DNA from 3 places in the Klebsiella sp. GFKo11 genome. Region 1 is predicted to be linked to each of the others. Evidence: predicted binding sites of a transcription regulator. Region 1 holds the regulator's gene; each other region holds the start of a gene.

The links. The regulator Fur, encoded in region 1, represses iron uptake genes when iron is present. The targets are predictions, from matches to a motif close to ATAATAATGAGAACNACTATCAA.
Region 2: a site for Fur is predicted at 4,789-4,811, ahead of efeU (iron uptake transporter permease EfeU). Genes of this name have one in related genera too.
Region 3: a site for Fur is predicted at 2,782-2,804, ahead of AC07P6_RS18955 (TonB-dependent siderophore receptor). Genes of this name have one in related genera too.

Annotation. Positions count from the first base shown of each region.
Region 1 is NZ_CM151369.1:4,454,143-4,461,769, reverse strand. Features, by position in the region: gene chiP (chitoporin ChiP) at 1-642, shown strand, start outside; gene AC07P6_RS21625 (ChiQ/YbfN family lipoprotein) at 690-1,022, shown strand; gene fur (ferric iron uptake transcriptional regulator) at 1,093-1,545, opposite strand; gene fldA (flavodoxin FldA) at 1,837-2,367, opposite strand; gene ybfE (LexA regulated protein) at 2,518-2,811, opposite strand; gene ybfF (esterase) at 2,945-3,718, opposite strand; gene seqA (replication initiation negative regulator SeqA) at 3,902-4,450, shown strand; gene pgm (phosphoglucomutase (alpha-D-glucose-1,6-bisphosphate-dependent)) at 4,483-6,123, shown strand; gene AC07P6_RS21590 (arginine:ornithine antiporter) at 6,180-6,599, shown strand; gene AC07P6_RS21585 (DeoR/GlpR family DNA-binding transcription regulator) at 6,933-7,627, shown strand, end outside.
Region 2 is NZ_CM151369.1:3,958,112-3,965,738, reverse strand. Features, by position in the region: gene putA (trifunctional transcriptional regulator/proline dehydrogenase/L-glutamate gamma-semialdehyde dehydrogenase) at 1-540, opposite strand, end outside; gene putP (sodium/proline symporter PutP) at 1,097-2,605, shown strand; gene AC07P6_RS19345 (DUF3574 domain-containing protein) at 2,718-3,152, shown strand; gene AC07P6_RS19340 (NupC/NupG family nucleoside CNT transporter) at 3,410-4,594, opposite strand; gene efeU (iron uptake transporter permease EfeU) at 4,868-5,698, shown strand; gene efeO (iron uptake system protein EfeO) at 5,757-6,881, shown strand; gene efeB (iron uptake transporter deferrochelatase/peroxidase subunit) at 6,886-7,627, shown strand, end outside.
Region 3 is NZ_CM151369.1:3,882,707-3,890,333, forward strand. Features, by position in the region: gene mfd (transcription-repair coupling factor) at 1-259, shown strand, start outside; gene ldtC (L,D-transpeptidase LdtC) at 425-1,384, shown strand; gene bhsA (multiple stress resistance protein BhsA) at 1,542-1,799, opposite strand; gene AC07P6_RS18950 (TetR/AcrR family transcriptional regulator) at 2,049-2,684, shown strand; gene AC07P6_RS18955 (TonB-dependent siderophore receptor) at 2,917-5,094, shown strand; gene AC07P6_RS18960 (glycine zipper 2TM domain-containing protein) at 5,142-5,681, opposite strand; gene AC07P6_RS18965 (NAD(P)/FAD-dependent oxidoreductase) at 6,012-7,316, opposite strand; gene ycfP (alpha/beta hydrolase YcfP) at 7,551-7,627, opposite strand, start outside.

The DNA.
Region 1 (7,627 bases):
AGCTACAAATTTGATATCGCAGGCACGCCGCTAAACACCAGCTACCAGTTCTACGGTACTCGCGATAAAGTCAGTAACGGCGGGGCGAACGATATTTATGATGGTACCGCCTGGCTGCAGGCATTGACCTTTGGCTATAAAGTTGCCGATGTTCTCGACCTGCGCCTGGAAGGAACCTGGGTTAAAGCCGATGGTCAGCAGGGCTACTTCCTGCAACGTATGACGCCGACTTACGCCTCATCTAACGGTCGTCTCGATGTCTGGTGGGATAACCGCTCTGACTTCAACGCCAACGGTGAAAAAGCGGTGTTCTTCGGGGCGATGTATGACATGAAGAACTGGAATATGCCGGGTTGGGCCTTCGGCGCGTCCTACGTTTATGCATGGGATGCAAAACCAGGAAAAATGTCTTCTCCTGATGCTTACTACAACCCTGACAAACGTCTGGAAGAGTCAGCCTACAGCCTGGATGCGATGTACACCGTACAGGAAGGACGTGCGAAGGGTACGCTGTTTAAACTGCACTTTACTCAATACGACAACCACTCCGATATCCCAAGCTGGAGCGGCGGCTACGGCAACATCTTCCAGGATGAGCGCGACGTGAAGTTCATGGTTATTGCTCCATTCACCATTTTCTGATGCCAGTGCGGCGGGCATGAGCCTGCCGCAATTTCCCGAGGTCGATTATGAAGAAGCTATTGCTTGTCGCTATTATGGCGGCAGGTCTGGTTGCCTGCACGCAGTCGCCAGCGCCGAAAGAGGATTCAAAGTTAAAAGATGCCTACAGCGCCTGTATTAATACTGCTGAAGGTAACCCAGATAAAGTCGAAGCCTGCCAGAGCGTATTAGACGTTCTGAAGCAAGAGAAGCAGCATCAGCAGTTCGCCACCCAGGAAAGCGTGCGAGTACTGGATTACCAGCAATGTATCCAGGCGCGTAAAACCGGTAACGATCAGGCTGTACAGTCGCGCTGTGACCAGATTTGGAAAGAGATTCGTAGCAACAACACGAAACCCTGATTTTTACTTTTCGTAGCCATAAAAAAAGCCAACCATCAGGTTGGCTTTTTGCTGCTTACGCAACGGGGAATTACTTTTCCACCGCGTCGTGGGCATGTTCATCTTCGCGGCAATCGCCTTCTGCACAGTGACCGTACAGGTACAGGCTGTGGTTGGTGAGGCGAATACCGTGTCGGGAGGCAATCTCACGCTGACGAGCTTCAATTGAGTCATCGCTAAATTCGATCACTTTGCCGCAATCGAGGCAAATCAGGTGATCATGATGATGCTGCTGCGTCAGTTCGAAAACGGATTTACCACCTTCGAAATTATGACGAGTGACGATGCCGGCGTCGTCGAACTGGTTCAGTACGCGGTAGACGGTGGCCAGGCCAATCTCTTCACCCATATCAATCAGGCGTTTATATAAGTCTTCCGCACTGACATGATGGTTATCCGGTTCCTGCAGGACTTCCAGGATTTTTAATCGTGGAAGTGTTACTTTCAGGCCAGCCTTCTTTAATGCGGTATTGTTGTCAGTCATGCGGAATCTGTCCTGTTGCTAAACGATCTACTTCCATCAGCGGAAGTAATACAGAGAATCACCCGATGTAATGCGTCTCATTATAGAACTGCCATGGTGAAATGAAAACTGCAAGCATCGGGCCTTGTATGCTGTCAAAAACGAGGCACTGGCTACAAAGTGCTTCACGTGACCTCGTTAAATCAGAGGACATTGTACAGATATGTGATTAAAAGTTAAAAACTTGTAGCTATAACTTTGATTGCTTTTATCTATTAATTCGGCGAAATCTGACGATAACGCCGTTTAGACTCAGGCATTCTTGATTTCTTCGAGGTGCAGCTCTTCAGAAATCTGTTTTACCCATTTTTCCACGCGTTCGTTAGTCAGTTCTGGCTGACGGTCTTCGTCGATGGCCAGACCCACGAAGTGGTCATCATCTGCCAGACCTTTAGATGCTTCGAAATGATATCCAGCAGTCGGCCAGTGACCAACGATAGTGGCGCCGCGCGGTTCGATGATGTCGCGAATGGTACCCAGCGCATCACAGAAGTATTCAGCGTAGTCTTCCTGATCACCGCAGCCAAACAGCGCGACCAGTTTGCCGTCGAAATCGACTTCTTCCAGCGTCGGGAAGAAATCATCCCAGTCACACTGTGCTTCACCGTAGTACCAGGTTGGAATGCCGAGCAGCAGAATATCGTGAGCTTGCAGATCTTCTTTGCTGCTCTTGGCAATGTCGCGAACATCAGCAACATCTTTACCAAGCTGCTTTTGAATCATTTTTGCAATATTTTCGGTGTTGCCGGTGTCGCTGCCAAAAAAGATGCCGATGATTGCCATGAGTAAAATAACCTCTTGAAACTTAATGATGTGGTAGGGACTTAAATGCCCACAGATAGGGGCAATGATAGCAGAACTAAGAAGGGCGCGGAAACAGCAATCACGCCCGACTGCACACTCTGCTACATGAAAGCTTATTTTTTGAGGGTTTTAGGCTTTATCCTGGCTGCGCAGGGCCGCCAGTTGGTTCATCAGCATCTCTTCAATCAGATCGCTGCGGTTCATGTTGCGGGCTTCGGCCAGCTCATTGAGCGCATCAACCGCATCGGCATTGAGCTTCAGCTCAACGCGCTTCAAACCGCGAACTTTATCGCGCTTGAGCTGATTGCGTTTGTTGATACGCAGCTGTTCGTCGCGTGAAAGCGGATTGGTTTTCGGTCTACCCGGCCGACGCTCGGTTGCGAACAAATCTAATGTCGTACGGTCCGTTTGTTCTTTTGCCATGATTCAGAGTGACTTCGGGGGAAACAAGCTGTCGGGCATAGCCGACGCAGATAGCCCGCCATAATACATCAGGCGAGGGGCTGCGCCAACGACCGCGGGCATTCTGCCGCGCGGTCGGGCAGATTTTAGCCAGTTACGCGGCTATGGAGGTCAAATAACGGCGTATTGCCCGTAAAACGGCCTCTGGTTTTTCTGCATGTACCCAATGTCCGGCTCCGGCAATCACATGGGCCCGCGCCTGGGGGAATTGAGCCAGCAGAGCCTCACGGTAGGCATCGGTTACGTAGGGTGAGTTACCGCCGGGGATAAACTGCGCCGGATGCGGCCAGGCGGGGATGGTTTGCCAGCCGACGATATTGTCATATTGCTCCCACAATACCGGCACGTTAAACCGCCACTGACCGTCCACAAAGGATTTCAGCAGGAACTGAATGACGCTTTCTTCATGAAGGTGTTCGCGCATAACCGTCGCTGCATGCTGGCGAGTGGCCGCGTGGGCGTCGGTCACGGCATTGATGGCGGCGAAGATTTCATCATGGCGACGAACGTGATAATCCACAGGGGCAATATCAATCGCAACCAGGCCCGCAATGCGCTCCGGGGCCAGCGCGCTCAGCGCCATGACCGCCTTGCCGCCCATTGAGTGACCAATAAAGGTCGCTTTTTCTATTTGGTATTCATTGAGAGTATCAATCAAATCCTGAGCCATCGCGGCATAGGTCATCTCTGGTGCGCGCGGGGAAAGACCGTGATTTCGCATATCGACCTGTAAAATATCGTAGTCAGCGACCAGATCGCGGGCGAGGATCCCAAGGTTATCCAGACTGCCAAAAAGACCATGGACCAGGACGATAGGGGGATTATTGTGCGGATTCTGTGCAGATTGCGCTCGGCTATTTAATTTCATGGCAAAGTTCTTTTTTTCGCTCCGTCGGGTTAGGGTATTATGTTGGACATTCTGCCATCCGGCTGCAAGACCCGGAAGATTTCCGAGTTTTACCGCCATCCTGGTTTGACGCTATCCGCGGTTGGGATTTGTCCTTATAATCCCGACAACTTGTATTCAGAAAAGATATCGTACTGGATTAAGATGAAAACAATTGAAGTTGATGATGAACTCTATAGCTATATTGCCAGCCACACCAAGCATATTGGCGAGAGTGCATCCGACATTTTACGGCGCATGTTGAAGTTTTCCGCCGTTTCCCAGCCTGCCGCACCGGTAGCGAAAGTCGTTCCGGCTCCGGCGCCAACGCCTGTCGTTGAAGTGAAACCCGCCAATCCTCTGAAGGATAAAGTTCGCGCCATGCGCGAGCTGCTGCTATCTGATGAGTACGCCGAACAAAAACGCGCGGTAAACCGTTTCATGCTGGTTCTGACTACCCTCTACTCCTTAGACAGCAAAGGCTTTGCGGAGGCGACCGAGTCTCTGCATGGGCGCACTCGCGTCTATTTCGCTGAAGATGAGCGGACGCTACAGAAAAATGGTAATCAGACAAAACCTAAGCAGGTTCCGGGCACGCCGTGGTGGGTTATTACAAATACCAATACCGGCCGCAAATGCAGCATGATTGAACATATCATGCAGTCAATGCAGTTCCCTGCTGAATTGATCGAAAAGGTTTGCGGTACGATCTAGTCATTTAACTTTTGCACCAGAAGGATCAGGCAATGGCAATCGATAAGCGCGCAGGTCAACCTGCGCAACAGAGTGATTTGATTAACGTCGCCCAACTGACCGCCCAGTACTATGTGCTGAAGCCAGAAGTGGGCAATGCGGAACATGCTGTGAAGTTTGGCACCTCTGGCCACCGCGGCAGCGCGGCGCGCCACAACTTCAACGAGCAGCATATTCTGGCGATTGCCCAGGCAATTGCTGAAGACCGCGCAAAGAACGGGATCACCGGCCCATGCTACGTCGGGAAGGACACCCACGCGCTATCCGAACCTGCTTTCATTTCCGTACTGGAAGTGCTGGCGGCGAACGGTGTTGATGTCATCGTTCAGGAAAATAACGGTTTCACCCCGACGCCGGCGATTTCTAATGCGATTCTGGTGCACAACAAGAAAGGCGGCCCACAGGCTGACGGCATCGTCATCACTCCGTCCCATAACCCGCCGGAAGACGGTGGCATTAAGTACAATCCGCCGAACGGTGGCCCGGCTGATACCAACGTGACTAAAGTTGTTGAAAATCGCGCTAACGAACTGCTGGCTGCTGGCCTGCAGGGCGTGAAGCGTATTTCTCTTGATGCGGCGCTGGCCTCAGGTCATGTGAAAGAGCAGGATTTGGTGCAGCCGTTTATCGAAGGGCTGGCGGATATCGTCGATATGGCGGCTATCCAGAAAGCGGGCCTGACGCTGGGTGTTGATCCGCTTGGTGGCTCCGGTATTGAGTACTGGAAACGCATTGCTGAGTACTACAAGCTGAACCTGACTATCGTTAACGATAATGTCGATCAGACTTTCCGCTTTATGCACCTCGATAAAGACGGTGCGATCCGTATGGACTGCTCCTCCGAGTGCGCCATGGCTGGCCTGCTGGCGCTGCGCGACAAGTTCGACCTGGCCTTCGCTAACGACCCGGATTACGACCGTCACGGTATCGTGACGCCTGCCGGGTTAATGAACCCGAACCACTACCTGGCAGTGGCGATTAACTACCTGTTCCAGCATCGTCCGCAGTGGGGCAAAGATGTTGCTGTCGGTAAGACTCTGGTCTCCTCGGCAATGATCGATCGCGTAGTGAATGATTTGGGCCGCAAGCTGGTGGAAGTACCGGTTGGTTTTAAATGGTTCGTTGATGGTCTGTTTGACGGTAGCTTCGGCTTCGGCGGCGAAGAGAGCGCGGGGGCTTCGTTCCTGCGCTTCGACGGCACGCCGTGGTCTACCGACAAAGACGGCATCATCATGTGCCTGCTGGCGGCGGAAATCACCGCCGTAACCGGGAAAAACCCGCAGCAGCACTATGATGAACTGGCAGCGCGCTTCGGTGCGCCAAGCTACAACCGTCTGCAGGCTTCTGCAACTTCAGCCCAGAAAGCAGCGCTGTCTAAGCTCTCTCCGGAAATGGTAAGCGCCAGCACGCTGGCAGGCGACCCGATCACCGCGCGCCTGACTGCGGCTCCGGGCAACGGTGCGGCAATTGGCGGCCTGAAGGTGATGACCGAGAACGGCTGGTTTGCCGCGCGTCCGTCAGGTACTGAAGACGCTTACAAAATCTACTGTGAAAGCTTCCTCGGCGCTGAGCACCGTCAGCAGATTGAGAAAGAAGCGGTGGAGATTGTCAGTGAAGTGCTGAAAAACGCGTAATTATTAGCCATGATAATCAGGCCCTTTTAGGGCCTGTTTTTTTCGCAAGGAGTGCGATGAAACTGGAACGCAAAAAAGTCTTTTGGTTTTGGGCTGGGATGGATCTTTTTTATCTCATTGAGTTTGTCGGCTGGAATCTCTATCACCGGCGCGTACCGTTCTACGACGATATCCTCGCATATCTCCAACTTCTGCATACCTACGGCTCCGCCGCCGCGTGGCTGTTTCCGCTTAATTTCTTGTTGATAACCAGCATTCCCGTGTCGATGGTTCTTTTCTTGCGTCAGAGCCGTTATGCCCTGTGGCTGACGTGGGCGCAAACGCCATTGCGGCTGGTCTTTATGCTGCCGTCGCTTTCGCTAGTGTTATGGATGCTGCGTGAAATGGGGTTCAAGGGGATAGCGTTCTTTATCGGGCTCTTACTGCTCTCGGAAGCGGCGAAAGTGGTGACACTATGGCGCTGCCGTAAGGTTTGACCACGAGGTTATTTGACCTGTTATTACGACAATACAGATGATGTGCATCCTGCGGTGACTGAATCGGGCACAAACGGGTATTATTTTTTTGACCGGGTTTGCCCATTCTATAGATTGACGTTGAGTGCCGGGGCATCAATGAAGTTATATTTTGCCACCTTTGTCACAAAATCCCACCTTAAAAAATGCAACTTACTTTAAATGTATGACTAACTTCAAATTAAAAAAAGCTGAACGCTTGTTTTGATTTTGTATGATTTGAATCACTTAATGATATGGATGATTTTGTTACATTTATGTCATTAAATCCTGGATGCTTTCTTGAGAACTTATATGTTACAAGTTAAACGTCACTCATTAATTCTGGAATTTGTCGTTGAAAATGGTTGCGCTAGAGTCAATGAATTGTCGCGAATATTTGGCGTGTCTCCGGAAACTATTCGTCGAGATTTAACGGTGCTCGCCAAAAATAAAAAATTAGTCCGTAGCTTTGGCGGCGCGATGATTTCAGAAAATAACGCATCTTTTTTAGATGTGGATAATCCCACAAATAATGGGAATTTTGTCGATAAAGCTGAAGCATTTATTAAGCGAACAAAAGAGCAACCAGAGCGAAAAATGCGCATTGCCAAAAGCGCATTACAGTACATTCATGAGCATGAATGCATTATTATGGATAATAGTAGTTCATGCTGGTTTTTAGCACGGCAGTTGCCCGATATCGAACTGACGGTAATTACCAATTCATTAAACATTATTCAGACATTAGCCTGCCGAAAGAAAATAAGAATTGTCAGCGTGGGTGGTGAGTATTCTGAAAGACACGGCGATTTTCATGGGCCGGTAGCTGAATTTATTATTAATAACTTTAAGGTCAATAAACTGTTCTTTTCTTGTCAGGGCCTTGATTCTGGCCTGGAAATCAAAGATAGCAATGAAGTCAACGTGCGTCTGAAACAAGAAATGCTGAAAGTGGCCGACCAAAAAATTCTGATGGTCGATAGCAGTAAGTTTGAGCGCTATTCATT
Region 2 (7,627 bases), 500 kb from region 1:
GGTGGCTTTGTCGGGGATGCGCAGCAGCGCTTCCGCAAGGCACATCAGCGCCACGCCTTCCTGTGAGGAGAGCGAGAATTCCTGTAACAGGCTTTGCACCATGCCGGCGCGACCGCTGGCGGTTTTCTGATTACGCAGCTTTTCTGCCAGTTGATAAGCCAGCTTGTGCGCCTGTTCGCCCAGGTTTTGCGGCAGACGGGCCTGCTCCAGCAGCATCGGCACGGCATCGGTTTCGGCCCAGCGCCAGGCGGCGGTAATGGAGGCGCGGGAGACGGACTGCGGCAGGATCTGCTCGGCGAATTCAAGGAACGGCTGATAAGGCTCGTCGCCCGGAGTGCCTGTCTCATCGCTTTCGTTAGCCGCGCCAGCGAGCAGCGCTGGCAGTTCCGGAAGCGTCTCGTCGTTTTCCAGCTTTTCCAGATAGTTGAAGATGGCCTGTTTAATCAGCCAGTGCGGCGTGCGGTCAATACGGCTCGCCGCGGATTTAATGCGTTCGCGCGTCGCGTCGTCAAGTTTTACACCCATGGTGGTGGTGCCCATGTCAGGAACTCCTGTTATTGGTCATTCGCTTCATCCTTCAACCTGCCTCTTTGTTGGCTGCATTTGCGCGCCCTGGTCACATAGTTATCTATGCTCCCAGAGACTTACAAATTTGCCGCCTCGACGCAGATTGAATGATTTTGCGAACTTCGCTTCTGTGCAGTTATGCGGTTGCGTAGAAATATCCATCATGTTGCAACTTTGTGCAACCTTGTTAATTGAGAATTGTGTGGCAGGCTGAAAATTGCTTTGATTGTTAAATTTTATGGTGAAAGTGGTAGGTATTTATTCCCTGTATATGAGGGGCGTTGTATGCGTGAGTTAACACTTTTGCGTGGTGCAACCGCTAAAAACGTGAGAGAGTGCAACCTATAACAAAATGAAGTTTGGTCCCGGAAGTATTTCGTGTAAATGCTGTGTTAAATCGTTTGTGAAAAAACAAAGCTTCCGTCAGGATACGGTCGCCCAATACAACCAATATGCCATTACCCCGTTCCGGTAGTGGAAAAAACGACAAAGTTGGACGCTGTCGACAAAAAATTCTGGAGATTTTTGCATGGCTATTAGCACACCCATGTTGGTGACTTTTACTGTTTATATTTTTGGCATGGTACTCATTGGTTTTATTGCCTGGCGATCGACCAAGAACTTTGATGATTATATCCTTGGCGGCCGTAGTCTTGGCCCATTTGTTACGGCGCTCTCCGCCGGGGCCTCGGATATGAGCGGCTGGCTGTTAATGGGATTGCCGGGGGCGATATTTATTTCCGGTATTTCCGAAAGCTGGATTGCCATTGGCCTGACGCTGGGCGCATGGGTTAACTGGAAGCTGGTGGCGGGGCGCTTACGTGTTCACACCGAGGTCAATAATAACGCGCTGACGCTGCCGGATTATTTTACCGGCCGTTTTGAGGACACCAGCCGGGTGCTGAGGATTATTTCAGCGCTGGTTATTCTGCTGTTCTTCACGATTTATTGCGCATCCGGCATTGTCGCTGGCGCTCGTCTATTTGAAAGCACCTTCGGGATGAGCTACGAAACCGCACTGTGGGCCGGTGCGGCGGCAACCATTATTTATACCTTCGTTGGTGGTTTCCTCGCGGTGAGCTGGACCGATACCGTTCAGGCCAGCCTGATGATATTTGCCCTGATTCTGACTCCGGTCATGGTGATTATTTCCGTCGGTGGTTTTGGCGATTCCCTGGAAGTCATTAAACAAAAGAGCATTGAGAACGTCGATATGCTCAAAGGGTTGAACTTTGTGGCGATTATTTCGCTGATGGGCTGGGGTCTGGGCTATTTCGGTCAGCCGCATATTCTGGCGCGCTTTATGGCGGCGGATTCGCACCACAGCATCGTTCATGCCCGTCGCATCAGCATGACCTGGATGATCCTCTGCCTGGCGGGCGCGGTTGCCGTTGGTTTCTTCGGTATCGCTTACTTTAATAACAATCCGGGCGCTGCGGGCGCGGTGAATCAAAACGCCGAGCGGGTGTTTATCGAACTGGCGCAGATTCTGTTTAACCCGTGGATTGCCGGGATCCTGCTGTCGGCGATTCTGGCGGCGGTGATGTCGACCCTGAGCTGCCAGCTGCTGGTGTGCTCCAGCGCGATTACCGAAGATCTGTATAAAGCGTTCCTGCGCAAAAATGCCGGTCAAAAAGAGCTGGTGTGGGTAGGGCGTTTTATGGTGCTGGTGGTGGCATTGGTGTCCATCGCCCTGGCGGCAAACCCGGAGAACCGCGTGCTGGGTCTGGTGAGCTATGCCTGGGCAGGCTTCGGTGCGGCGTTTGGCCCGGTGGTGCTGTTCTCGGTGATGTGGTCGCGAATGACGCGTAACGGCGCGCTGGCCGGGATGATCATCGGCGCAGTGACGGTGATTGTCTGGAAGCAGTTTGGTTGGCTGGGCCTGTATGAAATCATTCCTGGTTTTATCTTCGGTAGCCTGGGGATTGTGGTATTCAGCCTGCTGGGGAAAGCGCCGTCGGCAGAAATGCAAAGACGCTTTGCCGAAGCGGACGCGCATTATCATACTGCGCCGCCGGTACGTGCTACTGCGGAGTAATCCTCTGAATTGACCTTAAGCCCGCGTTCTGCGGGCTTTGTTATTTGTGCCTCTTGCTAATTGCTTGAAAATACGCTGATATCTCAGCACAAATAACAATGAGGATAGCAAAATGAATTTCAGACAGGGTGCGCTGGCGCTGGTACTGGCAGGGATATTAAGCGGCTGCGTGGCGCCTGCCGCGAAGACGGCCCCGGCGGCAGACGCTAACGCCTGCCCGGCGGATAACGCCATGGTGCAGACGACGCTTTATTTCGGCTTAAGCCGTCCTGCGGGGAAAGATATTACCGCTCAGGAGTGGCAGCAGTTCGTGGACCGCGACGTGACGCCGCGCTTTCGCGATGGCCTGACGGTATTTGATGCGCGCGGTCAGTGGTTGGGCAATGACGGCACCGTCGCGCGCGAGCAGAGCAAGGCGCTGATGCTGATCCATGGCAAAGAGGCGAAGAGCGAAGAGGGGATTGAGGCGCTGCGCAATACTTACAAATCACGTTTTGCGCAGGAGTCGGTGATGCGCGTTGACCAGCTGGTCTGCGTACATTTTTAAACGGTGCCCTGGTAAAATGGCCCGGTTGCGGCTAACGTCTTACCCGGGCCAATGAGATCTACGTTGCGCGCTGTTTCCCGGAGGCGATGCTGCGCATCTGTCCGGGCTACAACCCCATAAATCTTACAAATCCCGGGTCGCGGCTGACGCTTTACCCGGGCTACCGGCCTGCAAACGGCTGTGAACCTGTAGCCCGGGTAAGGCGCTTTGCGCCGCCCCCGGGAAAACAGGCCAGCATTGAAGCCAACATTCAACGATTATAGTACCAGCCCCGCGAAGCTGGCAGAGAGCAAACTCACCAGCGTTGCGCCATACACCAGGCGCAGGCCGAAGCGGGAAACAATATTTCCCTGCTGCTCATTCAGCCCTTTAATCGCCCCGGCAATAATGCCGATAGAGGCGAAGTTGGCGAAAGAGACCAGGAAGACCGACAAAATGCCCAGGCCGCGCGGCGTCATGCTGGCGGCAATTTTTTGCAGCTCAATCATGGCGACGAATTCATTCGCCACCAGCTTGGTCGCCATTATGCTGCCCGCATTAAGTGCATCGCTTAGCGGGATACCAATCAGCCACGCCAGCGGATAAAAAACGTAACCAAGGATCTGCTGGAAGCTCAGGCCAAATATCATGGCGAACAGCGCATTAATCGCGCTAATTAAGGCTATAAAACCAATCAGCATAGCCAAAATAATCATCGCGACTTTGAAACCGGCAAGAATATATTCCCCGAGCATTTCAAAGAAGCTCTGAGATTCGTGCATTTTTTCGAGCTTAATTTCCTCCTCGCTGCCGGGACGCGTTGGGGTAATTATCGACAGCACGATAAAGGTGCTGAACATATTCAGAATCAGCGCCGCCACAACATATTTCGCATCGAGCATACTCATGTAAGCGCCGACGATCGACAACGAAACCGTCGACATAGCGGTGGCTGACATAGTGAACAGACGGCGAGAGGAGAGGTCGCCGAGCACGCCTTTATAGGCAATAAAGTTTTCCGATTGCCCGAGGATCAGCGAGCTGACCGCGTTAAAGGATTCCAGCTTGCCCATACCGTTAATCTTTGACAGCAGGGTACCAATCAAGCGAATGAAAATGGGGAGAATACGCCAGTGCTGAAGAATACCGATCAGCGCTGAGATAAAGATAATGGGGCAAAGTACGCCGAGGAAAATAAACGCCAGGCCTTTTTCGCCCATGCCGCCAAATACAAAATTGGTCCCTTCGGCGGCGAAACCGAGCAGTGATTCAAAGAAGCCAGCAATATTTTTAACCAACCACAGGCCGCTTTCGGCGTGGAGAAAAAAGAAAGCCAAGGCAATTTCAATAATAATTAACTGGATAATATAGCGGATGCGGATTTTTTGTCGGTCATAGCTGGCGAGCCAGGCGAGGCCCAGAATAACCACCAGCGCCAGCAGGAAGTGCAAAAATTGAGTCATGTTGTTCATTTCGCAGGTCAATTAGGCCGCCATTTAGCCACAGCCGTCGGACCGGGTAAATATCCGCCGTGAAAAATTCTCTTATCCTGTGGTTTTTCAGGATGCCTGGCAGATAATCCCGCAAGTCATTATTTGTTAGCGATTAATTTACAACTCGTCATCATTCTCTACACATTTCACTTGTGTTTCTGATTATTGTAATGATAATCACTATCAGAAATATTTACCTATCTTTGCATCAATTGACTGCGGTTCACATTTAAGGGTGTCGGCATGTTTGTCCCATTTCTCATCATGTTACGTGAAGGCCTGGAAGCAGCGCTGATTGTCAGCCTGATCGCCAGCTATCTGAAACGCACTCAGCGCGGCAACTGGATAGGCGTAATGTGGATTGGCGTGTTCCTCGCGGCGGCGCTTTGCCTTGGTCTGGGGATTTTCATCAACGAAACAACCGGTGAGTTTCCGCAGCGCGAACAGGAGCTATTCGAAGGCATTGTGGCGGTGATCGCGGTGTGCATTCTGACCTGGATGGTGTTCTGGATGCGTAAAGTGTCGCGCAACGTGAAGCAGCAGCTTGAGCAGGCGGTCGACAATGCCCTTCAGCGCGGGAACAACCACGGCTGGGCGCTGGTGATGATGGTCTTTTTCGCCGTGGCTCGTGAAGGTCTGGAATCGGTGTTCTTCCTGCTGGCCGCTTTCCAGCAGGATGTGGGAATCTGGCCGCCGATCGGCGCTATGTTGGGTCTGGCAACCGCCATCGTTTTAGGGTTCCTGATCTACTGGGGCGGTATTCGCATGAATCTCGGCGTGTTTTTCAAATGGACCAGCTTGTTTATTCTGCTGGTGGCCGCGGGACTGGCGGCAGGGGCTATCCGCGCTTTCCATGAGGCCGGTTTGTGGAATCACTTCCAGGATGTCGCCTTCGATCTGAGCAACGTTCTTTCTACGCATACGCTATTTGGCACGCTGCTGGAGGGGATTTTTGGCTATCAGGAAACGCCGACCATCAGTGAAGTGGCGGTCTACTTTATCTATTTGATCCCGGCGCTGGTGCTGTTCATTCTGCCGCCGAGCAATAAAACCACTGCATCCCGAGCTGCTTAGTTGGGCATCGCGGATTGAAATAGTTACAACATACTTATCGAAAGGGATGGTCATCACCATGAATCAATTTCGCCGTAATGCGTTGCAGCTCGCCTTCGCTGCGCTGTTCAGCTCTGCCTTTTATGCCCAGGCTGCCGATATCCCGCAGGTCAAAGTGACCGTCACCGACAAACAGTGTGAGCCGATGAACGTCACCGTGAAAGCGGGCAAAACCCAGTTCATCATTCAGAACCACAGCCAGAAAGCGCTGGAGTGGGAGATTCTGAAAGGCGTGATGGTGGTGGAAGAGCGCGAGAATATCGCTCCTGGTTTTACGCAAAAGCTGACGGCGAACCTGCAGCCTGGCGAATATGACATGACCTGCGGCCTGTTGACTAACCCGAAAGGTAAGCTGACGGTGACCGGTGAAGCCACCAAAGACGCTGCCAAAGCTGATGCGCTGCTCAGCCTGGGTGAAGCTATTACCGCCTATAAAGCCTACGTTACCGCTGAGACCGCTGAACTGGTTAGCGGCACCAAAGCCTTTACCGATGCGGTGAAAGCGGGGGATATCGAGAAGGCAAAAGCCCTCTACGCACCGACGCGTCAGCACTATGAGCGCATTGAACCCATTGCCGAGCTGTTCTCTGACCTCGACGGCAGTATTGATGCCCGTGAAGATGACTACGAGAAAAAAGCAGAAGATCCGAAGTTCACCGGCTTCCACCGTCTGGAAAAAGCGCTGTTTGGCGATAACAGCGTCAAAGGAATGGATAAATATGCCGATCAGCTGAACACCGATGTTCTCGACCTGCAAAAACGCATCAGCGAACTGGCTTTCCCTCCATCAAAAGTGGTCGGCGGCGCAGCTGGTTTGATTGAAGAAGTGGCGGCCAGCAAAATCAGCGGTGAAGAAGATCGCTACAGCCATACCGACCTGTGGGATTTCCAGGCCAACATTGACGGCGCGCAGAAAATTGTCGACCTGCTGCGTCCGCAACTGCAAAAAGAGAACAGTACGCTGCTGGCGAAAGTAGATGCCAACTTCAAGAAAGTGGATAGCATCCTGAGCAAATACCGCACTAAAGACGGCTTTGAGACCTACGACAAGCTGACGGATGCGGATCGCAATGCGCTGAAAGGCCCGATCACCACTCTGGCGGAAGATCTGGCACAACTGCGCGGGATCCTCGGTCTGGACTAAGTCGATGGCAGAGCAAAAGTATGATGTCAGTGAACCGTCGCGTCGGCGGTTATTAAAAGGGATCGGTGCGCTTGGCGGCGCGCTGGCGATTACCGGTGGCTGCCCGGTGGCACATGCGGCAAAAGACAACAGCTCTCCGGGGACGTTGTCGCCAAATGCGCGCATGGAAGCGCAGCCGTTTTATGGCCCGCATCAGGCGGGTGTGCTGACGCCACAGCAGACGTCGATGATGGTTGTCGCTTTCGACGTGTTGGCTAGCGATAAAGCAGACCTTGAACGTCTGTTTCGCCTGCTGACTCAGCGTATTGCCTTTTTGACCAAAGGTGGGCCAGCGCCGGAGACGCCAAACCCGCGTTTGCCACCGATGGATTCAGGGATTCTGGGGCCGTGGATCGCCCCGGATAACCTGACGGTGACCGTGTCGGTTGGTCATTCGCTGTTTGACGAGCGTTTTGGCCTGGCCAACCGCGCGCCGAAAAAGCTGCAAAAGATGACGCGTTTTCCGAATGACTCTCTGGATGCTGCACTTTGCCACGGCGACCTGCTGCTGCAAATTTGCGCGAATACTCAGGATACGGTGATACATGCTTTGCGGGATGTGATTAAGCACACCCCGGACCTGCTCAGCGTACGCTGGAAGCGGGAAGGCTTCATTTCCGATAGCGCCGCGCGCAGTAAAGGTAAAGAGACGCCGGTTAATCTGCTGGGCTTTAAAGACGGTACCGCTAATCCTGTCAGTACCGATA
Region 3 (7,627 bases), 570 kb from region 1:
CGCCCGTTTACGCCAGCAGGCGCAGAAGCTAGGGATCCGCAAACTGGAGAGCAACGAAAAAGGCGGTACCGTTGAGTTTAACGAGAAGAATCACGTTAACCCCATGTGGCTAATTGGTTTATTGCAGAAACAGCCTCAGCACTATCGACTTGATGGCCCGACGCGGCTGAAGTTTATGCAGGACCTTGCCGAGCGTAAAACACGGATGGACTGGGTGCGTCAGTTTATGCGTCAACTGGAAGAAAACACCACCGCTTAGCGGTATTCGGGATACGGCCTGGACGCCGTATCCCGGCCCTCCAACATGCTCTGCAAAATTTACAAACATTTTGCAATCCCCCTGCACTTCCCAACACTCGCTACGCCATAATGCGCAAGACTTTACGTATAAAAATAACCACTTACATTATATGGAATTAGCGTGATGAAAAGCTTTTCGCGTATTTCAATTTGGTTGGGGATGATTGCCATCGCCGCCGCGCTGGCGCTACCCGCCCGCGCCAATACCTGGCCGCTGCCGCCTCCGGGCAGCCGGCTGGTTGGGCAAAATCAGTTTCACGTCGTCGAAAATAACGGCGGTTCCCTGGAGGCCATTGCCAAAAAGTACAATGTCGGTTTTCTGGCGCTGCTACAAGCGAACCCTGGCGTTGATCCTTACGTTCCGCGAGCGGGCAGCGTGCTGACAATTCCGCTACAAACCCTGTTACCTGAAGCGCCGCGCGAAGGGTTAGTCCTTAACCTTGCCGAGCTGCGCCTCTACTACTATCCGCCGGGTAAAAGCGAGGTCACCGTCTATCCTATCGGCATTGGTCAGTTGGGCGGCGATACCATTACGCCAACGATGGTCACTACCGTTTCCGACAAGCGCGCAAACCCGACCTGGACGCCGACGGCCAATATTCGCGCCCGCTATAAAGCAATGGGCATTGACCTGCCCGCCGTCATGCCTGCCGGGCCAGATAACCCGATGGGCCACCACGCCATTCGTCTGGCAGCCTACGGCGGCGTCTATCTGCTTCATGGCACTAACGCTGATTTCGGCATCGGTATGCGCGTCAGCTCCGGCTGCATCCGCCTGCGTGATGACGATATCAAAACGTTGTATAGCAAGATAACGTCGGGCACTAAGGTCACCATTATCAATACGCCGATTAAAGCCTCTGTCGAGCCGAACGGTACCCGTCTGGTTGAAATTCACCAGCCGCTGTCCAAACACATTGATGACGATCCGCAGACGCTGCCTATTACGCTTAACGACAGCATGCAGGCCTTTAAGCAGACCCAGTTAACCGATGAGGATGTTATGGAGCGCGCAATGACGCTGCGTTCAGGTATGCCGGTTGACGTGACGCGTCACCATGGTGGCAGCACGCAGTCGCTATAGCCTCCTGAAAACAGATATAAAAAAACCGCCTGACACAAACGTGCTGGCGGTTTTTTTGTAGCAATAATCAAACAGGGTACAACATATTTCTTGCTAACGCGGGCTGCTGAAGGGGTCAGGTCCGCGTTTTGTCAGTGGCATGACAGGGTACAAAAAATTATTTGTAGATAACCGCAGTCCCGTGAAGGGTGTTAGGACCGGTTACCGAAGTAATACGATAAGAGCTTGCGCCCATTTCTTCAGCCTTTTGCGCCAACTGATCTTCCAGAGAACCCAGGTTGGTCCCGGCGGAAGCGGAAACGGTGCCAATTTTATGCTGGCCTGCCGGAGTTGACTGAACTTCAACAGCGGCAAAGCTTGCGAAAGAGAGCGAGCTAAGAACAGCGGCGATGGCCAATGTTTTAACGTTTTTCATGATTATTATACCTATGCAGATGAATGTTTTTGTAGGGTCGAACGAATTAACTTAACGATCGATAGGCAAATAATAATGTGATCCACATCACACGTCAAACCATTTTTATAACGACCGTTTAACTATTTATAAAAAACTTAAAATTCATACATATATGAATTATTTATTTTTAGAGCAACATCACTGGCAGCCCACGACGTTTATTTTTATAATGCCCTTTCAACAAACCAACACAGGTACAACGGCACCATGACAACTGACGTTCAAGGTTGCGTAAAAAAAAGCCGTGGCCGACCTAAAGTGTTCGACAGGGACGCGGCGCTGGATAAGGCCATGACACTCTTCTGGCAGCACGGCTATGAAGCCACCTCTCTTGCCGATCTGGTGGAGGCGACGGGCGCAAAAGCGCCAACGCTCTATGCAGAATTCGTGAATAAAGAGGGGTTATTTCGCGCAGTGCTGGATCGCTACATCTCTCGCTTTGCCGCCAAACACGAAGCATTGCTGTTTGATGAGGGCAAAACCGTCGATCAGGCATTGCGCGATTACTTCACCGCTGTCGCCACCTGCTTTACCAGCAAAGAAACGCCCGCAGGCTGCTTTATGGTCAACGCCTCTGCAGCGCTGGCGGCCTCGTCTACCGATATCGCCAATACGCTTAAATCGCGGCATGCCATGCAGGAACAGGCATTGACGCAATTTCTACAGCAGCGGCAGCTGCGCGGCGAACTTCCGTCTGACGGCGACGTGAGCCAATTGGCGCAGTTCTTAAGCTGCGTATTGCAGGGCATGTCAATCAGCGCCCGCGAAGGTGCAGATTTCACTAAAATCATGCAAATTGCCGAGACCATGATGCGTCTTTGGCCGCAGGTTCTTCAGCACTAAACCTCTCTTTGACCGATGGCTCCTCCGTCGGTCACCCCCCCTGCTTACCCACACATTAAGTAATGATTTCAATAGGTTATTTGCACATTCCACGTAAATGATATTGATAACAATAATCAATACGGGCAAACTTCAGCCTTAAACATTTCTGTTTATTTCACCTTGTAACAACCGGTGCGCCCGTACCGGAAAACTAAAACAACGATATCGTAAACTCATAAAAGGAATGAGCATGAAAACGCGTCTCTGGGTGCTTAACCCACTGCTGCTGGCAACCGCCCTCCCCGCCTGGGCCGCTGATGACAACATGATCGTCAGCGCCAACCGTACACACCGTACCGTCGCTGAAATGGCCCAGACCACCTGGGTTATCGAAGGCCAGGAAATTGAACAACAGGTTCAGGGCGGTAAAGAGTTCAAAGATGTCCTGGCGCAGCTGATCCCCGGCATCGACGTCAGCAGCCAGGGACGTACTAACTACGGCATGAATATGCGCGGTCGCGCGATCGTGGTGCTGATTGACGGCGTTCGCCTTAACTCTTCCCGTACCGACAGCCGTCAGCTCGACTCTATCGATCCTTTCAACATTGAGCACATCGAGGTGATCTCCGGGGCAACATCGCTGTACGGCGGCGGCAGTACCGGCGGTCTTATCAATATCGTCACCAAAAAGGGCCAACAGGAGCGCCAGGTCGATCTGGAGCTGGGCGGCAAAACCGGCTTTGCTAATAGCAACGATCATGATGAGCGCGTCGCGGCGGCGGTGAGTGGTGGAACCGACCACGCATCTGGCCGCTTGTCCGTAGCCTATCAACGCTTTGGCGGCTGGTATGACGGCAACAACGATGCGCTGGTCCTCGATAATACCCAGACCGGGCTTCAGCACTCGGATCGCCTTGACGTGATGGGAACGGGAACCATCGAAATTGACAATAACCGTCAGCTCCAGCTGGTCACGCAATACTATAAAAGTCAGGGAGACGACTACGGACTGTATCTGGGGAAAAATATGTCGGCGGTGACCGGCGACGGTAAAGCCTTCACCACTGGCGGGCTTAATTCCGACCGCGTCCCCGGCACCGAACGCCACTTGATTAGCTTGCAGTACTCAGATGCTGACTTCTTTGGCCAGAACCTGGTCAGCCAAATCTACTATCGTGATGAATCCCTGACCTTTTACCCCTTCCCTACGCTGAGTAAAGGCCAGGTCAGCAGCTTCTCTTCCTCAAAGCAGGATACCGACCAGTATGGCGCGAAGATAACCCTGAATAGCCAGCCGTTGGATGGATGGGACCTGACATGGGGACTGGATGCCGATCATGAAACCTTCAACGCCAACCAGATGTTCTTCGACCTGGGGCAATCAATGCCTTCCGGCGGCCTGAATAATCAGTCGATTTATACTACCGGTCGTTATCCGAGCTACAGCATTACCAACCTGGCACCTTTCCTGCAGTCCAGCTATGACCTGAACGATATCTTCACCATTAGCGGCGGCGTGCGTTATCAGTGGACGGAAAATAAGGTCGATGATTTTGTCGGCTACGCCCAGCAGCAGGATGTCGCCAACGGCAAAGTCAGCTCGGCGGATGCGATTCCGGGTGGTAAAACCGATTACGACAACTTCTTATTTAACGCCGGGATTGTTGCCCACCTTACCGACCGTCAGCAAACCTGGTTTAACTTCTCCCAGGGCGTTGAGCTGCCGGATCCGGGCAAATATTACGGCATTGGCAAATATGGCGCAGCGGTCAACGGTCATCTGCCTCTGCTTTCAAGCGTTAACGTCGGCGATTCGCCATTGCAGGGAATTAAAGTCAACTCTTACGAGCTCGGCTGGCGCTACACCGGTGATAATCTACGCACTCAGTTGGCGGCTTACTACTCCACCTCAGATAAGACCATCGTCGTTAACCGTACCGATATGACTATCGACGTCGAGTCTGACAAACGCCGTATTTATGGACTTGAGGGAGCGGTAGACTACTTCTTCCCTGATAGCGACTGGAGCGCCGGGGCCAACTTTAACGTACTGAAATCTCAGGTGAAGAGTGAGGGCAGCTGGAAAAAATGGGATGTTACGCTCGCGTCGCCTTCAAAAGCCACCGCCTGGGTCGGCTGGGCGCCGGAACCATGGTCGCTACGGGTACAAAGCCAACAGGTGTTTGATATCAGCGATGCCAGCGGCAATAAGCTCGATGGCTATAACACCGTGGACTTTATCGGCAGCTACGCGCTTCCTCTCGGCAAGCTAACCTTCAGCATCGAAAACCTGCTCAATGAAGACTATGTCACCATCTGGGGCCAGCGCGCACCGCTGCTTTACAGCCCAACCTACGGCAGCAGCTCTTTATATGAGTACAAAGGACGCGGTCGCACCTTTGGCCTGAACTACGCACTGAGCTTCTGATAAAAAAGCCCCTCAGACTGAGGGGCTAATAGAAATAAACATCTTTTTTACGCTTTATTAGTCAGAATCAGCTGGCCATTACCGTCCAGCGGAATTTGCGTTCCGGGGTCGCGATCCATGCGGATTTTACCCTGCTGGTCGCCGATTTTATAAGTGACGTCATAACCGAGCATTTTTTCCGATTTGTCGTACACCGTTTTACAGCGCTGCTGGGTAGTGGTGTAGGTATCCCCTTCCTGCATCGATCCCTGTATCTGGTTACCGGCGTAGCCGCCGCCCAGCGCACCGACCACGGTAGCAACATCACGACCGCGTCCGCCGCCAAACTGATGGCCAATAACGCCACCGGCGACTGCACCTAATACGGAACCCGCGATACGGTTTTCATCCTGCACCGGGCGACGATGGGTCACGGTGACGTTTCGGCACTCCTGGCGTGGCGTTTTAACGCTCTCTTTTATCGGCGTACTGGACACCACCTGCGCATATTGTGGGCCACGATCTAACACGTTAAGACCGGCAACGGCTGCAACGCCCAGCGCGGCGGCCACGCCAATTCCTATACCCGCCAACATCGATTTATTCACGGGAGATCCTCCTTCATTGCTATTGCCTGTAATTCTGCGATCGGGACACAGGGCTTGCAAATAAGAAGCGGATTAAAAATACAGGAAAATAGCAGGATTCAGAGGAATCCGAGAAGATTTAGCGGATAAGGCAGAAGGATATTCTGGAATTGAGCTATAAATATACCCTAAATAATTCGAGTTGCAGGAAGGCGGCAAGTGAGAAAGTCCCGATGAGCTTACTCAAGTAAGTGATTCGGGCGAACGAGCGTAGCCAACGCACAAGCAACTTGAAGTATGACGGGTATAAATCGGGCGGCAAAACCATCAGGTTCTGCCGCCCGTCGGTCATTAATGCAGCTTCAGACGCGGACGAATAATACGGTTGATACGGCCAACCAGCATCATCAGGCCGGTTTTAAAGTAGCCGTGCAGCGCAATCTGGTGCATACGGTACAGAGAGATGTACACGAAACGCGCGATGCGCCCTTCGATCATCATAGAACCGCGCATCAGGTTGCCCATCAGGCTTCCGACGGTGGAATAGTTAGAGAGCGATACCAGCGAACCGTGATCTTTATAGGTATAAGATTTCAGCGGTTTGCCTTTCATTTGCGCCAGAATATTGTGCAGGGCGCAGCTCGCCATCTGGTGTGCTGCCTGGGCGCGCGGCGGCACAAAACCACCTTCCGGACGGGCGCAGGAAGCGCAGTCGCCGATTGCGTAGATGTCCTGATCGCGCGTGGTCTGCAGCGTCGGCTCAACCACCAGTTGGTTGATGCGGTTAGTTTCCAGACCACCAATCTCTTTCATAAAGTCCGGTGCTTTAATCCCTGCCGCCCAGACCATCAGGTCAGCGTCAATAAATTCACCGTCTTTGGTGTGCAGACCGTTAGCATCGGCGCTGGTGACCATGGTTTTAGTCAACACGCGAACGCCAAGCTTGGTCAGCTCGCTGTGCGCAGCGCCAGAAATGCGCGGCGGCAGTGCAGGCAGAATGCGCTCCCCGGCTTCCACCAGCGTCACGTTCAGCGCTTCGTTAGTCAGTCCTTTGTAACCGTAGCTGTGCAGCTGTTTTACCGCATTGTGCAGTTCAGCAGAAAGCTCCACGCCGGTCGCGCCGCCGCCGACGATGGCGATATTCACTTTGCCGTTCGCGCCGAGATTCGCAGAATACTTCAAGAACAGATCCAGCATTTCCTGGTGGAAACGGCGCGCCTGATGCGGGTTGTCGAGGAAAATACAGTTCTCTTTTACGCCTGGGGTGTTGAAGTCGTTAGAAGTGCTTCCCAACGCCATGACCAGCGTGTCGTAAGGTAGCTTGCGCTCGGCAACCAGCAGTTCGCCTTTTTCATTATGCACCTCAGCCAGGGTGATGGTTTTCGCTTCGCGGTTGATATCCATCACCGAGCCCAGTTGGAACTGGAATCCGTGGTTGCGGGCATGAGCCAGGTAGCTCAGCGCATCTACACCTTCATCAAGTGAACCGGTTGCCACTTCATGCAGCAGCGGTTTCCACAGGTGACTATGATTGCGATCGACCAGCGTTATTTTGGCTTTTTTATTACGACCTAGCTTTTTACCCAACTGAGTCGCCAGCTCCAGCCCACCGGCCCCACCACCTACAATCACTATTTTTTTCATTGGTGTAGTCACACAACCCCCTAAAATTATTAACCAATTGTTAATTAAAAGTTATAACAATAGCCTTTAATTAACAGCAGGTTACAGCAATGAAACCATCCAACGAGATCGAGAATAACATGAACGGTGCATTGGTCATACCAAAATTGATATGCATCAAGTTTTACCGCATATTTTTTGAGCGCACAGTCGCATAACTGGATAAAAAAAGCCCGCGGTGTTTTCACACTGCGGGCTGGAGGAGGATCAGCCGAGGGTTTTAAAGGCTTTTATTCGCTGAAGATGAGGAGAGATATTTTTAAACTTGTGGGTCTGCTCTTCAT